3 regions of the Rossellomorea vietnamensis genome follow, and region 1 is predicted to be linked to each of the others. Evidence: a T-box and tRNA genes for the amino acid it is inferred to sense, from the RefSeq annotation. Region 1 holds a T-box; the other regions hold tRNA genes.

Region 1 (5,007 bases):
TCGCGTTCGGCTCTCTTCTGAAGCGGATGTTCGCACGTCTCGCCTGGAAGCTCTCAAAGTTACTGCAAGAAGAAATCTCACGGTACGTACCGTAACTCGGAATCCAGACTTCAATGTCGTACTTCTTGGCTGCAGTGAAGCCAAGGTCCGCGGTACACATAGATAATACGCGGTATGGAAGGCCAAGTAATTGAAGGACTTTTTCGGCATGACCCGTTAATTCCTCTAGTGCAGCATAAGAATCTTCCGGCTTCACAAAGCGGACAAGCTCTACTTTGTTGAACTGATGCTGACGGATTAAGCCTCTTGTATCACGTCCTGCAGATCCAGCTTCAGAGCGGAAGTTAGCACTATATGCCACATAGCTTACAGGCAGCTCGTCAGCCTTCAGGATTTCATCGCGATGATAATTCGTCACAGGCACTTCTGCCGTCGGAACTAGGAAGTAGTCCTCGCTCTCGATTCTGAAAGCATCCTCTTCAAACTTCGGAAGTTGACCTGTCCCTGTCATGCTCGCACGATTCACTAGGAATGGAGGAATCATTTCCGTATAGCCATGCTCATCCATATGAAGGTCCATCATGAAGTTGATAAGGGCTCTTTCAAGTCTTGCCCCAAGGCCTTTATAGAAAACGAAACGGCTTCCCGTCACTTTCCCGGCCCGTTCGAAATCAAGGATCCCAAGATTTGTTGCTACATCCCAGTGAGGCTGTGCTTCGAAATCAAATTCCCGGACCTCTCCCCATTTACGCGCTTCGATATTATCATCTTCTGTTTCCCCGACAGGTACCGTGTCATGAGGGATATTTGGAATAGAAAGAAGGATGCGCTCAAGCTCTTCTTCGATGCCTCTTAATTCATCATCCAATTTTTTCACCATGGCCCCTACTTCACGCATCTCCAAAATCATATTCTGAGCATCTTTTTTCTCTTTTTTCAGCTCGGCAATTTGTTGAGATACTTCATTACGCTTGCTCTTTAAATCTTCACTTTCCACAAGGAGCTCTCTTCTTCTCTTATCAAGCTCTTCAAACTTACCGAAGTCCTCCAGGTTCTCACCGCGGTGCTGAAGTCGGGCTTTTACATCTTCCAGATTGTTACGTAAATACTTAATGTCTAACATGCAGTTTCTCTCCTTTTTATAAAAAAATAAAAAACCCCCATCCCTGGTAAAAGGGACGGAGGTTTCCGCGTTGCCACCCTAATTGAAGACGCTCTCGCATCTTCCTCTTAAGAGATGGTAACGGAATCACCGAAAATACCTACTTCATTCAGTACTTCACTCAAGGATGGATTCGTAAAGCTCCTGCATCGATTCTCACCGGCCACCGACTCTCTTTAGCAAGCTTTCTTTACTACTATTTCCTATCAACGATTTAAATTTTTATTGGTTATTTCATAATCTACTACAATGTTTTCCATTTTGCAATAGAATTATGCGATTGTTTTCTCCATGCTTTCCTTCACCATTTCAACGAAGAAAGCGGTCAAACGATGATCATCCGTCAATTCGGGATGGAAAGAACAGCCGAGGAACTGTCCGTGGCGGGCAAGCACGATACGCTCGTTATGCTTCGCCAGGATTTCAACATCTTCTCCCGCTTCCACGATATGAGGCGCACGGATAAAGACGGCATTGAATCCTTCTCCTACATGGGCAATGGAAAGGTCCGCTTCGAAGCTTTCCTTCTGACGGCCGAATGAATTACGCTCCACCGTCACATCCATCACTCCAAGATGAGGTTCTTCGTAACCGACAACATGCTTAGCTAACAGAATCAAACCGGCACATGTTCCAAAGATCGGCTTTCCTGCTTCTGCGAATTGCCTTAACGGCTCCATGAAGCCATAGCGGTCAATCAGCCTTCTCATCGTCGTACTTTCCCCGCCTGGCATGATGAGCCCCTGAATCTCTTCCAGTTGCTCTACACGCTTAATGACAATCGCGTTGGCACCTGAGGCTTCAATGGAACGTACATGCTCCCTGACGGCACCTTGAAGTCCTAATACACCGATGTTCAACATAAAATCACACCTTACCATCCACGGTCTTGCATACGGTTTTCAGGAAGGATAGAAGCAATTTCTACACCCTTCATCGCTACACCAAGCTCTTTTGAAAGCTCTGCAATCAACTTGTAATCCTGGTAGTGAGTAGTCGCTTCTACAATCGCTCTTGCGAATTTCTCAGGGTTCTCTGACTTGAAGATACCTGAGCCTACGAATACTCCGTCAGCCCCTAATTCCATCATAAGAGCCGCATCAGCTGGTGTAGCAATTCCGCCTGCAGCAAAGTTTACAACAGGTAAACGACCGTTTTCTTTAATTTCTAACAATAATTCGTATGGAGCTCCCAGTAACTTCGCTTCTGTCATGATCTCATCTTCATTCATGCTCACTAGCTTACGTACTTGAGCATTCACTTTACGCATATGACGAACCGCTTCAACGATGTTACCTGTTCCAGGCTCACCCTTTGTACGAAGCATAGATGCCCCTTCACCGATACGGCGGGCAGCTTCACCTAAATCACGGCATCCGCATACGAAAGGAACCGTGAAATCTCTTTTATTTAAATGGTACTCTTCATCAGCCGGCGTCAATACTTCACTTTCATCAAGATAATCAACACCCATTGATTCAAGGACCCTAGCCTCAACGATATGGCCGATACGAGCCTTCGCCATTACCGGAATCGACACGGCACCCATCACTTCTTCAATAATACGAGGATCTGCCATTCTTGCCACTCCACCTGCAGCACGGATGTCTGCTGGAACACGTTCTAAAGCCATTACCGCCACTGCACCTGCAGCTTCGGCAACTTTTGCCTGCTCTGCATTGACAACGTCCATGATGACGCCGCCTTTTTGCATTTCAGCCATTCCTCTTTTTACACGATCTGTACCAGTCTTCATATCTATATCCCCCTTATATTTATCCCTTGCCTGCCCCACAACTTCCCAAAAAAGGAAGAAAACGTGACTAAAACAATCGGAATGATTATGTAACCCTACTGCTAAATAAACAATAAAAATGGGCTTATGTCAAGACGAAAAGCGGAAGGGGCTCGTTCTGGGGCGACAAGCATTTCATGGAAATAAGATATACCTTCCATATAGAGACCCCTCCAATATTTCAAGTATAAAAAAACACCAGGACTCATCAACTTGAGCCTTGGTGTTTATTATAAATTAGAACCAGCCTTTAACCGTAGAAGTAATGGAATCCCAGATATCTCCGAAGAAACCACCGACGGCTCTCATGGAAAGGACGAACCAGTTCGCTTTCTCGACACCATCCACTGTTACAACAGATGCTTTTGAAGCGTTTGTCCCTTTATCCGTAAGATAACCTAAATCTTTTTTACCTTTAGCTTCCAGCATGACATACCCGACCTTCTCTCCTTCTTTAATAGGAGCCGTCAGTTCGCCATCTTCATTCAACTTTTTCTTATCCAATACAAACTTAGGCTTGTATTGATCTTCTTCACCGTTCTTAACCACCATGCTTAATGGAGAATCGGTTTTGATTTGAACTTCTTTTTCTTTTCCTTTTTGAACTGGAAGTGTTTTATGTCCTTTTACTTTGTAGTCGGCAGGAAGGACTTCTTCCATTGTGAAATTAGTAAAGGCGTAATCTAACATTTTTCTTGTTTCATTAAAACGTGCGTCATAAGAATTTTCACCAGAGCTGATATCCACGTTCATCACCACTGTAATATAACGCATTCCATCTCTTTCAGCTGTTCCTGTAAAACATCCACCCGCAAAATCAGTCGTACCGGTTTTCAAACCGTCCATGCCCTCGTATTCACGAATCAATCCAGGCAGCATCCAGTTCCAGTTTTTCATAGGGAAAGCATCTTCAGTGCCTTCTGCGAATGTTTTCTTCGCGATTTTTGATGTATCAAGGATTTCAGGGAAATCTTTCATCAATCGATAAGCAAGTGTTGCGGTATCTTTCGCAGACATTACATTTTCTTCATCCGCTCCGCCTACCACTTGATCAACATAGGGAGCTAAATCTTTATTATTTAATCCAGTCACATTGACAAATTTATAGTTTTCCAAGCCCAGTTCTTTGGCTTTATCATTCATCATTTGAACAAACTTTTCTTGAGAACCGGCTACAGTTTCAGCGATGGCCATCGCTGCAGCATTTGCAGATTCAATTGCCATTGCCTCATACAAATCTTTGATTTTGTATGTACCCTCTTCTCTTAATGGAACATTACTCAGATTATCATTATGGGACATATTCGAAATTTTTGTCGGAACTGTGTATGTCTGATCCCATTTCACTTTACCTTCTTTAACCGCTTCAAGTAACACGTACTCAGTCATCATCTTCGTCATACTTGCAATTCCTTGAGCAGTATCGGAATTCTTCTCATACAGAATCTTACCTGTACTTGCTTCTACTAAAATCGCAGCTTTTGCGTTTACGTCCAAGTCACCTTGAGCATTGGCAGGTTTCTGCACCATACTCATTGCCATCATAAAAACCATCATACAAACAAAAGATTTTTGAATCCAACTTCTTTTCACTGTTAGCCCTCCAAGATTTTATGTACACCTTCGTTATTTTAACATAGTTCCAAAGGTAAGAATAGACAGAGAATATGACTAGTTTTGGCATAGGTCAAGGGACTTGCGGCCTCTAAAAAAAGGCGGAGAATAACCTTTCTTTCACATTAAAAAAAGCTGACCAGGAAATTCTGATCAGCTTTTTTCATTATTTTCTTATAAAGAGTAATTTGGTGCTTCTTTCGTAATCTGAACATCATGGGGATGACTTTCACGAAGGCCGGCACCCGTCATTTTAATGAATTGCGCCTTTTCTCTTAAGTCGAATAAGTCTTTTGTTCCACAATACCCCATACCCGAACGCAATCCTCCGACCAGCTGATACAATGTATCGGCAAGAGGTCCTTTATAAGGAATGCGCCCTTCGATGCCTTCTGGAACAAACTTTTTCGCTTCTTCTTGGAAATAGCGGTCCTTT
Region 2 (5,007 bases), 1.3 Mb from region 1:
TCATCGTGAAGGCTGAGCTGTGATAGCGAGCGAATTATAGTAGCGAAGTTCCTGATTCCACACTGCCAAGAAAAGCCTCTAGCGAGGAAAAAGGTGCCCGTACCGCAAACCGACACAGGTAGGCGAGGAGAGAATCCTAAGGTGAGCGAGAGAACTCTCGTTAAGGAACTCGGCAAAATGACCCCGTAACTTCGGGAGAAGGGGTGCTCTGGTAGGGTGCAAGCCCGAGAGAGCCGCAGTGAATAGGCCCAGGCGACTGTTTAGCAAAAACACAGGTCTCTGCGAAGCCGTAAGGCGAAGTATAGGGGCTGACGCCTGCCCGGTGCTGGAAGGTTAAGAGGAGTGCTTAGCGCAAGCGAAGGTGCGAATCGAAGCCCCAGTAAACGGCGGCCGTAACTATAACGGTCCTAAGGTAGCGAAATTCCTTGTCGGGTAAGTTCCGACCCGCACGAAAGGCGTAACGATCTGGGCACTGTCTCAACGAGAGACTCGGTGAAATTATAGTACCTGTGAAGATGCAGGTTACCCGCGACAGGACGGAAAGACCCCGTGGAGCTTTACTGTAGCCTGATATTGAATTTTGGTACAGCTTGTACAGGATAGGTAGGAGCCTTGGAAACCGGAGCGCCAGCTTCGGTGGAGGCATCGGTGGGATACTACCCTGGCTGTATTGAAATTCTAACCCGCGCCCCTTATCGGGGTGGGAGACAGTGTCAGGTGGGCAGTTTGACTGGGGCGGTCGCCTCCTAAAGAGTAACGGAGGCGCCCAAAGGTTCCCTCAGAATGGTTGGAAATCATTCGCAGAGTGTAAAGGCACAAGGGAGCTTGACTGCGAGACCTACAAGTCGAGCAGGGACGAAAGTCGGGCTTAGTGATCCGGTGGTTCCGCATGGAAGGGCCATCGCTCAACGGATAAAAGCTACCCCGGGGATAACAGGCTTATCTCCCCCAAGAGTCCACATCGACGGGGAGGTTTGGCACCTCGATGTCGGCTCATCGCATCCTGGGGCTGTAGTCGGTCCCAAGGGTTGGGCTGTTCGCCCATTAAAGCGGTACGCGAGCTGGGTTCAGAACGTCGTGAGACAGTTCGGTCCCTATCCGTCGTGGGCGCAGGAAATTTGAGAGGAGCTGTCCTTAGTACGAGAGGACCGGGATGGACGCACCGCTGGTGTACCAGTTGTCTTGCCAAAGGCATCGCTGGGTAGCTATGTGCGGAAGGGATAAGTGCTGAAAGCATCTAAGCATGAAGCCCCCCTCGAGATGAGATTTCCCATCACGTATGTGAGTAAGATCCCTAGAAGATGACTAGGTAGATAGGTCAGAGATGGAAGCATGGCGACATGTGGAGTTGACTGATACTAATCGATCGAGGACTTAACCACACTATAAAGCGGAGGCGGCTTGAACAGAGACGACAAGCATTTCTGGGCAATCAGAAGAGGGTGCTCTTTACCCTCAGCTGATTGAACTGAAATGACCTCGAGTCTCTAGCCGCCGGAGCTGGACTGCATTCTACTTTCAATAGTAGATGCAACAATTGGTCGATATTCGGCTTTCTTGACATCAATCCTTTATCTAGTTTTGAAGGAATAAAATTTATATGAAAATATAAAAAAATCCTTGAAAAAAATTATCTACACGATATAATAGTACTTGTCCTTAAAAAAGAGACAATACATAGTCTGGTGACAATGGCGAAGAGGTCACACCCGTTCCCATGCCGAACACGGAAGTTAAGCTCTTCAGCGCCGATGGTAGTTGGGGGATCTCCCCCTGTGAGAGTAGGACGTCGCCAGGCATATCGTTCCGCAGTAGCTCAGTGGTAGAGCTATCGGCTGTTAACCGATCGGTCGCAAGTTCGAATCTTGCCTGCGGAGCCAATATATGGAGAGCTGTCCGAGTGGCCGAAGGAGCACGATTGGAAATCGTGTAGACGGTTAACGCTGTCTCAAGGGTTCAAATCCCTTGCTCTCCGCCATTTATATTTTCAACAAGGCCCATTGGTCAAGCGGTTAAGACACCGCCCTTTCACGGCGGTAACACGGGTTCGAATCCCGTATGGGTCACCAAAGTTTTTTGCAAAAGCAAAATAACGTACCAAGTAATATGGAGGATTAGCTCAGCTGGGAGAGCATCTGCCTTACAAGCAGAGGGTCGGCGGTTCGATCCCGTCATCCTCCACCATGATTTTTTACGAAGCGTAAGCGGAGTAAAATAATCTTCCTTAATTAATATGTGTACCTTAACATATCTTATCGTCGCGGGGTGGAGCAGTTCGGTAGCTCGTCGGGCTCATAACCCGAAGGTCGCAGGTTCAAATCCTGTCCCCGCAATACCATTTTTGACTCGTTATATAAAAGGTTATCGTTAATCTTTCATGAGTCACGTATGGATAGTTATTTTCACTGTCGTGAAAAAACTCTGGTCCGGTAGTTCAGTTGGTTAGAATGCCTGCCTGTCACGCAGGAGGTCGCGGGTTCGAGTCCCGTCCGGACCGCCATTTTCATTTTACATAGTGGCTCAGTAGCTCAGTTGGTAGAGCAATGGACTGAAAATCCATGTGTCGGCGGTTCGATTCCGTCCTGAGCCACCATTTATTTACTTGATGCCGGTGTAGCTCAACTGGTAGAGCAACTGACTTGTAATCAGTAGGTTGGGGGTTCAAGTCCTCTTGCCGGCACCAGTCAAGTGATGTAGCTGGAGGGGTAGCGAAGTGGCTAAACGCGGCGGACTGTAAATCCGCTCCTTCGGGTTCGGCAGTTCGAATCTGCCCCCCTCCACCAAGATTTTTTACGAAGCGACAGCGGAGTAAAATAATCCTCCTTAAACTATGCGAAGCGATAGCGGAGCACAGTAATCTAGACGGATAGCATATTGATTTTGTTAAATTAATATATTTCATAGGGGTATAGTTTAACGGTAGAACGAAGGTCTCCAAAACCTTTGGTGTGGGTTCGATTCCTACTACCCCTGCCAATTTTAACATGGCGATTGTGGCGAAGTGGTTAACGCACCTGATTGTGGTTCAGGCATTCGTGGGTTCGATTCCCATCAGTCGCCCCATAAAAGTCACATTTTTATTTCCGTGACATATACTATCAGTGGGCTATAGCCAAGCGGTAAGGCATCGCACTTTGACTGCGACATGCGTTGGTTCGAATCCAGCTAGCCCAGTAGTGCGGAAGTAGTTCAGTGGTAGAACACCACCTTGCCAAGGTGGGGGTCGCGGGTTCGAATCCCGTCTTCCGCTCCAATAATATGGCGGCATAGCCAAGTGGTAAGGCATGGGTCTGCAAAACCCTGATCACCGGTTCAAATCCGGTTGCCGCCTCCATATGTAATGCCGGTGTGGCGGAATTGGCAGACGCGCACGACTCAAAATCGTGTTCCTCTGGAGTGCCGGTTCGATCCCGGCCACCGGTACCACATCGCGGGTGTAGTTTAGTGGTAAAACCTCAGCCTTCCAAGCTGATGATGAGGGTTCGATTCCCTTCACCCGCTCCAACTTACATACGACAGACTTTCTCTTTATGAGGAAGTCTTTTTTATTTGTTCAAATTTCAGCATTATTTCAACACCACTTAATGATTTGCAAAACTAATTTTTTACACAAAACTCACAACCTTTTCTTTTACCCATCACCCACCAAAACAAAACCCATCTAGTCAAAATAGTGCACCTTCTTCGTCAATTGAGTTCCCCTTATTGAGAAAGCGCTACCATTATAATATAAGAAAGCGATTACATAGTTAGGGTGGTGATTCGGGTGGAACCAAAGATTCAGACTGGACCAGTAAGCCCAGATGTACAAATGAAGGCAGTGACGAAGAAGAAGTTCAAGTATAAGAGCTTGCTGACGTACGCTGCCTTTGTAGGACCGGCACTTTTATTTTTCTTAGTGATTCAGATTCTTCCGTTTTTGATGGGTGTGTATTATTCCTTCACCTCATGGAATGGTGTAAGTTCGGTAGTTGAGTGGGTTGGGTTCGATAACTACAAAAAGATCTTCACAGATGATAAGACATTCTTCAATTCATTTATGTTCACGACAAAGTTTATGTTTGCGGCAGTGATCATCAGTAACCTGATAGGATTCGGATTTGCCCTATTATTGAATGCCGCGCTGAAGACGCGCAATATCCTGAGGACGGTATTCTTTATCCCCAACGTCATCGGGGGTTTGTTACTCGGGTTCATATGGCAGTTCATCTTTGTTAAAGGATTCGCGTCACTTGGGAATATGACGGATATCGGATTCTTTAAAATGCCGTGGCTGGGTGATGAGAAGACGGCTTTCTGGGGGATTGTCATCGTATTTGCATGGCAGATCTCCGGATACATGATGGTCATTTACGTGGCAGCATTGCAAGGGGTGGACAATTCACTTCTTGAAGCAGCGAAGATAGATGGTGCATCGAATTGGACCCTCCTGACGAAGATCATCATTCCATTAATACTACCTGCATTCACGATTTGTTTCTTCCTGACGATTTCGATGGCCTTTAAAATATTCGATCTGAATATTTCCTTAACAGGCGGTGGACCGTTCAATTCTACACAGTCCGTGGCCATCAATATCTATCAGGAAGCGTTCCAGAATAACCGTTATGGACTTGGGACAGCGAAGTCGATTCTGTTCTTCGTGGTAGTGGCTGTATTTACGACGGTTCAAGTGATGGTGACGAAGAAGAAGGAGGTTGAGGCATAATGGGCAATCGCTATACGAAAAGGACATTTGTATTAGAGATCATCGGGATTGTGATCGGGCTCATCTTCCTTATCCCTTTCTACTTCGTACTGGTCAACTCGGTGAAACCATTTGCTGCGATTCTGATTGATGCGGCAGCATGGCCGGAAGAATTTATGTTTTCGAACTACGCAAAAGTGTGGGAAGTCATCAATTTTCCCCGGGCTTTCTGGAACTCATTAATCATCACCGTTTTTAGCAATATAGGCCTAGTGATCATCAGTTCCATGGCAGCATGGAAGATGGTTCGCACACCAGGG
Region 3 (5,007 bases), 260 kb from region 1:
AGGAAGACATTCTAAAAGTGAATATCCAGCCAGATACAGAGGGTATTCAAAAGTATTTGGAAAAGCAGGTCATTAAGAATATCCACTCCATTTCCGTGCCCCTTGTGAAAGAAGCAGTGGAGGATAGTTATAAAAGGCTCATCCAGCCATCGGTAGAAAGAGAAATCCGAAATGAGTTAACTGACAAAGCGGAAGATCAAGCCATTCATATCTTCTCTGAAAACTTGCGTAAATTATTGCTTCAGCCTCCGATGAAAGGGAAGATGGTATTGGGGGTCGATCCTGCATTCCGGACTGGGTGTAAGCTAGCTGTCATTGATGAAACAGGGAAAACCCTCGATATCAATGTCATCTATCCACATACATCTCAAGCTCAACGAAATAAGGCGGAGGACGCTTTTAAATCGATTTTGACAAAATATTCGATTGAAGTTGTGGCTATTGGAAATGGAACAGCGTCGAGGGAAACCGAACAATTTGTTGTGGATTTATTAAAAGAAGTAGGCGGTAATATCTCTTACTTAATAGTCAACGAAGCGGGAGCAAGCGTATATTCTGCATCGGATGTGGCGAGAGAAGAGTTCCCCGACCTTCAAGTAGAAGAAAGAAGTGCTGTCTCCATTGCCCGGAGATTACAGGATCCATTAGCAGAATTAGTGAAAATTGACCCTAAATCAGTCGGGGTCGGGCAATACCAACATGATGTTTCCCAAAAGAAGTTGAACGAATCGTTAACGTTTGTAGTAGAAACGGCTGTAAACCAAGTGGGTGTAAATGTAAATACTGCATCTTCTTCCTTATTGCAATATGTAGCGGGGCTTTCTAAAACAGTGGCCAATAATATCGTGAAAAAGCGGGAGGAAGAAGGGAAGTTTCAATCCAGGGCGCAATTGAAAAAAATCCCAAGGCTGGGTGCGAAAACATTTGAACAATGCATTGGCTTCCTGAGGATAATGGATGGGAAAGAGGTCCTTGATAGGACGTCTATTCACCCTGAGAATTATACCGTTGTAAAGAAGCTCCTCTCAAAAGTGGGGATGGGTGTAAATGACATCGGGTCAGATAAACTCAAACAGTCTCTGGAACAATTGAATATAGATGAAGTGTGTGAAGAGTTGGAAATTGGAAAACTGACATTGAAGGATATCATCGATGCACTGATTAGACCCGGTCGAGATCCGAGGGATGAGTTTCCTAGACCGCTTCTGAAGAAGGATGTTCTAAAACTGGAGGATTTATCTGAAGGAATGGAATTACAAGGAACCGTGCGAAATGTAGTCGATTTTGGTGCCTTTATTGACATTGGAGTGAAACAAGATGGACTTGTCCATATCTCAAAACTGAAAAATGGTTTCGTGAAGCATCCATTAGATGTGGTTTCAGTCGGGGATGTTGTGACTGTTTGGGTCGATAGTGTAGATGTCCAAAAAGGCAGGGTTGCACTGACGATGGTCCCTTAAGAAATGGATAGGAGCTGACTGAATGATAGGGAGCTATCTTGTGGTCAGCTCTTTATTATATAAGATGGAATAACTTTATAATAGAAAAACACCATTAAGAGCAGTTCTTCTTTCTGTAGAAATTCCAACATTGATTAAGAAGTTTGATCTGGTATCGATCTTTCTCAAGATAAGCTTTCCGCAATTGATTGACAAGCCAATTTGGCATGATTGAACCTCCTTATCCTTTTGAAAGTGCCGCTAAATAGAATACGGTCTTTCTCCGGGTAGTTTGTCAGTTTGAATCAATAAGGGTGATACCTAGTTTATGCTATAATAGGTTGTCATGTTCTAATTAAGAAAGAAGGATTTGTATGACGAATGCTGAGCTGCAGCAATTAGTTGAAAAAATTTCAATCCAATTATTCCAAAAGCCGTTCCGCCATAAGGCATTTTTCAATCCAAGATTACGGACCACGGGTGGAAGATACATGTTAGGCAGCCATGATATCGATATTAATCGAAGATATCTGGATGAGCATGGAATGGAAGAATTGATCGGAATTATAAAGCATGAGCTATGTCATTATCACTTGCATATTGAAGGAAAGGGATATAAACATGGGGATCAGGACTTTAAGAGACTGCTCAAGCATGTCGGGGGACCAAGGCATTGTTCTTCGTTGCCCAATGTGAACAGGAGAAGTCGGGTGTTACACTATGTCTGTTCTCAGTGTGGTCTGAACTTCGAAAGAAAAAGAAAAATCAATACAACGAAATATGTGTGTGGCCGCTGTAAAGGAAAACTTCGCCTCGTAAAGGAAGTTGTGATTGAAAGAGGGTAGTTACAAAAGGCGTTTTTCTTGTGGAAAAAGTGACTGAAAGTAGTTGACAAGAAATTGATGAGTCATTATAATCTAAAGAGTCGATAAGACGAGTTAAGCGTAAGAATACTTCACGTTCCGCAGTAGCTCAGTGGTAGAGCTATCGGCTGTTAACCGATCGGTCGCAAGTTCGAATCTTGCCTGCGGAGCCATTTTTATGGAGAAGTACTCAAGTGGCTGAAGAGGCGCCCCTGCTAAGGGTGTAGGTCGGGCAACTGGCGCGAGGGTTCAAATCCCTCCTTCTCCGCCATTTCTATTTAGAACGTGGCCCGTTGGTCAAGCGGTTAAGACACCGCCCTTTCACGGCGGTAACACGGGTTCGAATCCCGTACGGGTCATTTTACTTACTTAAGGTAAGGATAGTTATTTTCGTTATCGCGAAGGTAATGAAAGTTATTTTGCTAACGCAAGGTAAGGATAGTTATTTTGACTATCGTCAAAAAACTTTGGTCCGGTAGTTCAGTTGGTTAGAATGCCTGCCTGTCACGCAGGAGGTCGCGGGTTCGAGTCCCGTCCGGACCGCCAGATTTATTTTTAAAAAACGATTGACTTCATCGAGGTGGACATGTTAATATTAAAACCTCGTCACTTTTTGAAAAAGTATTGGGCTATAGCCAAGCGGTAAGGCATCGCACTTTGACTGCGACATGCGTTGGTTCGAATCCAGCTAGCCCAGCCATAGCGAGCCATTAGCTCAGTTGGTAGAGCATCTGACTTTTAATCAGAGGGTCGAAGGTTCGAATCCTTCATGGCTCACCAAAGATTTTTGCGCAAGCAAAATATCTTTCCATTGTAATTCAGATTCATGCGGGTGTGGCGGAATTGGCAGACGCACCAGACTTAGGATCTGGCGCCGCAAGGCGTGGGGGTTCAAGTCCCTTCACCCGCACTTTTAAAACCTTTTAAAAAAGTTGTTGACAAAATAGATTTTCCTCAGTTATAATAGTGTTTGTCGCTTTAAAACGCGGTCGTGGCGGAATGGCAGACGCGCTAGGTTGAGGGCCTAGTGGGGGCGACCCCGTGGAGGTTCAAGTCCTCTCGGCCGCACCAAAAGGTTTCAAAGACATATGCGCCCGTAGCTCAATTGGATAGAGCGTTTGACTACGGATCAAAAGGTTAGGGGTTCGACTCCTCTCGGGCGCGCCATCTTGCTTCTACTAGAGAGTATCTGATTCACAGTAATACATATGCTTTTCTGACGGGAAGTAGCTCAGCTTGGTAGAGCACTTGGTTTGGGACCAAGGGGTCGCAGGTTCGAATCCTGTCTTCCCGACCATCATAATTTTATATGCGGGTGTAGTTTAGTGGTAAAACCTCAGCCTTCCAAGCTGATGATGAGGGTTCGATTCCCTTCACCCGCTCCAATTTTAACCTTAATTATTGAACCTTGAAAACTGAACAAAACAAGACAATACGTCAACGTTAATTCTAGATTTATTTTTAAAGAGCTATTCAAACTTTTATCGGAGAGTTTGATCCTGGCTCAGGACGAACGCTGGCGGCGTGCCTAATACATGCAAGTCGAGCGGATTGATGGGAGCTTGCTCCCTGATATCAGCGGCGGACGGGTGAGTAACACGTGGGTAACCTGCCTGTAAGACTGGGATAACTCCGGGAAACCGGGGCTAATACCGGATAACTCATTTCCTCGCATGAGGAAATGTTGAAAGGTGGCTTCGGCTACCACTTACAGATGGACCCGCGGCGCATTAGCTAGTTGGTGAGGTAACGGCTCACCAAGGCAACGATGCGTAGCCGACCTGAGAGGGTGATCGGCCACACTGGGACTGAGACACGGCCCAGACTCCTACGGGAGGCAGCAGTAGGGAATCTTCCGCAATGGACGAAAGTCTGACGGAGCAACGCCGCGTGAGTGATGAAGGTTTTCGGATCGTAAAGCTCTGTTGTTAGGGAAGAACAAGTGCCGTTCAAATAGGGCGGCACCTTGACGGTACCTAACCAGAAAGCCACGGCTAACTACGTGCCAGCAGCCGCGGTAATACGTAGGTGGCAAGCGTTGTCCGGAATTATTGGGCGTAAAGCGCGCGCAGGTGGTTCCTTAAGTCTGATGTGAAAGCCCACGGCTCAACCGTGGAGGGTCATTGGAAACTGGGGGACTTGAGTGCAGAAGAGGAAAGTGGAATTCCAAGTGTAGCGGTGAAATGCGTAGATATTTGGAGGAACACCAGTGGCGAAGGCGACTTTCTGGTCTGTAACTGACACTGAGGCGCGAAAGCGTGGGGAGCAAACAGGATTAGATACCCTGGTAGTCCACGCCGTAAACGATGAGTGCTAAGTGTTAGGGGGTTTCCGCCCCTTAGTGCTGCAGCTAACGCATTAAGCACTCCGCCTGGGGAGTACGGTCGCAAGACTGAAACTCAAAGGAATTGACGGGGGCCCGCACAAGCGGTGGAGCATGTGGTTTAATTCGAAGCAACGCGAAGAACCTTACCAAGTCTTGACATCCTCTGACAACCCTAGAGATAGGGCTTTCCCCTTCGGGGGACAGAGTGACAGGTGGTGCATGGTTGTCGTCAGCTCGTGTCGTGAGATGTTGGGTTAAGTCCCGCAACGAGCGCAACCCTTGATCTTAGTTGCCAGCATTCAGTTGGGCACTCTAAGATGACTGCCGGTGACAAACCGGAGGAAGGTGGGGATGACGTCAAATCATCATGCCCCTTATG

Evidence for each region. The T-box of region 1 lies ahead of serS (serine--tRNA ligase). A T-box ahead of a tRNA ligase gene usually reads a tRNA of that ligase, here a tRNA-Ser.
Region 2: it has a tRNA-Ser gene. The T-box ahead of serS (serine--tRNA ligase) is inferred to sense a tRNA for this amino acid. The anticodon was not compared.
Region 3: it has a tRNA-Ser gene. The T-box ahead of serS (serine--tRNA ligase) is inferred to sense a tRNA for this amino acid. The anticodon was not compared.

The regions. Positions count from the first base shown of each region.
Region 1 covers NZ_CP104558.1:2,818,585-2,823,591, forward strand. Annotated here, with positions in the region: gene serS (serine--tRNA ligase) at 1-1,123, opposite strand, end outside; T-box leader at 1,172-1,381, opposite strand; gene pdxT (pyridoxal 5'-phosphate synthase glutaminase subunit PdxT) at 1,435-2,025, opposite strand; gene pdxS (pyridoxal 5'-phosphate synthase lyase subunit PdxS) at 2,037-2,918, opposite strand; gene N5C46_RS14630 (serine hydrolase) at 3,195-4,514, opposite strand; gene guaB (IMP dehydrogenase) at 4,746-5,007, opposite strand, start outside.
Region 2 covers NZ_CP104558.1:1,534,574-1,539,580, reverse strand. Annotated here, with positions in the region: rRNA gene N5C46_RS07945 (23S ribosomal RNA) at 1-1,382, shown strand, start outside; rRNA gene rrf (5S ribosomal RNA) at 1,682-1,798, shown strand; tRNA gene N5C46_RS07935 (tRNA-Asn) at 1,806-1,880, shown strand; tRNA gene N5C46_RS07930 (tRNA-Ser) at 1,887-1,978, shown strand; tRNA gene N5C46_RS07925 (tRNA-Glu) at 1,995-2,069, shown strand; tRNA gene N5C46_RS07920 (tRNA-Val) at 2,109-2,184, shown strand; tRNA gene N5C46_RS07915 (tRNA-Met) at 2,260-2,333, shown strand; tRNA gene N5C46_RS07910 (tRNA-Asp) at 2,424-2,500, shown strand; tRNA gene N5C46_RS07905 (tRNA-Phe) at 2,518-2,593, shown strand; tRNA gene N5C46_RS07900 (tRNA-Thr) at 2,608-2,683, shown strand; tRNA gene N5C46_RS07895 (tRNA-Tyr) at 2,700-2,783, shown strand; tRNA gene N5C46_RS07890 (tRNA-Trp) at 2,903-2,976, shown strand; tRNA gene N5C46_RS07885 (tRNA-His) at 2,988-3,063, shown strand; tRNA gene N5C46_RS07880 (tRNA-Gln) at 3,103-3,174, shown strand; tRNA gene N5C46_RS07875 (tRNA-Gly) at 3,179-3,253, shown strand; tRNA gene N5C46_RS07870 (tRNA-Cys) at 3,261-3,334, shown strand; tRNA gene N5C46_RS07865 (tRNA-Leu) at 3,343-3,426, shown strand; tRNA gene N5C46_RS07860 (tRNA-Gly) at 3,431-3,504, shown strand; gene N5C46_RS07855 (carbohydrate ABC transporter permease) at 3,812-4,708, shown strand; gene N5C46_RS07850 (carbohydrate ABC transporter permease) at 4,708-5,007, shown strand, end outside.
Region 3 covers NZ_CP104558.1:2,560,877-2,565,883, reverse strand. Annotated here, with positions in the region: gene N5C46_RS13180 (Tex family protein) at 1-1,460, shown strand, start outside; gene cmpA (cortex morphogenetic protein CmpA) at 1,555-1,668, opposite strand; gene N5C46_RS13170 (SprT family protein) at 1,814-2,284, shown strand; tRNA gene N5C46_RS13165 (tRNA-Asn) at 2,401-2,475, shown strand; tRNA gene N5C46_RS13160 (tRNA-Ser) at 2,483-2,573, shown strand; tRNA gene N5C46_RS13155 (tRNA-Glu) at 2,590-2,661, shown strand; tRNA gene N5C46_RS13150 (tRNA-Asp) at 2,772-2,848, shown strand; tRNA gene N5C46_RS13145 (tRNA-Gln) at 2,928-3,002, shown strand; tRNA gene N5C46_RS13140 (tRNA-Lys) at 3,007-3,082, shown strand; tRNA gene N5C46_RS13135 (tRNA-Leu) at 3,131-3,212, shown strand; tRNA gene N5C46_RS13130 (tRNA-Leu) at 3,288-3,373, shown strand; tRNA gene N5C46_RS13125 (tRNA-Arg) at 3,393-3,469, shown strand; tRNA gene N5C46_RS13120 (tRNA-Pro) at 3,523-3,599, shown strand; tRNA gene N5C46_RS13115 (tRNA-Gly) at 3,614-3,687, shown strand; rRNA gene N5C46_RS13110 (16S ribosomal RNA) at 3,784-5,007, shown strand, end outside.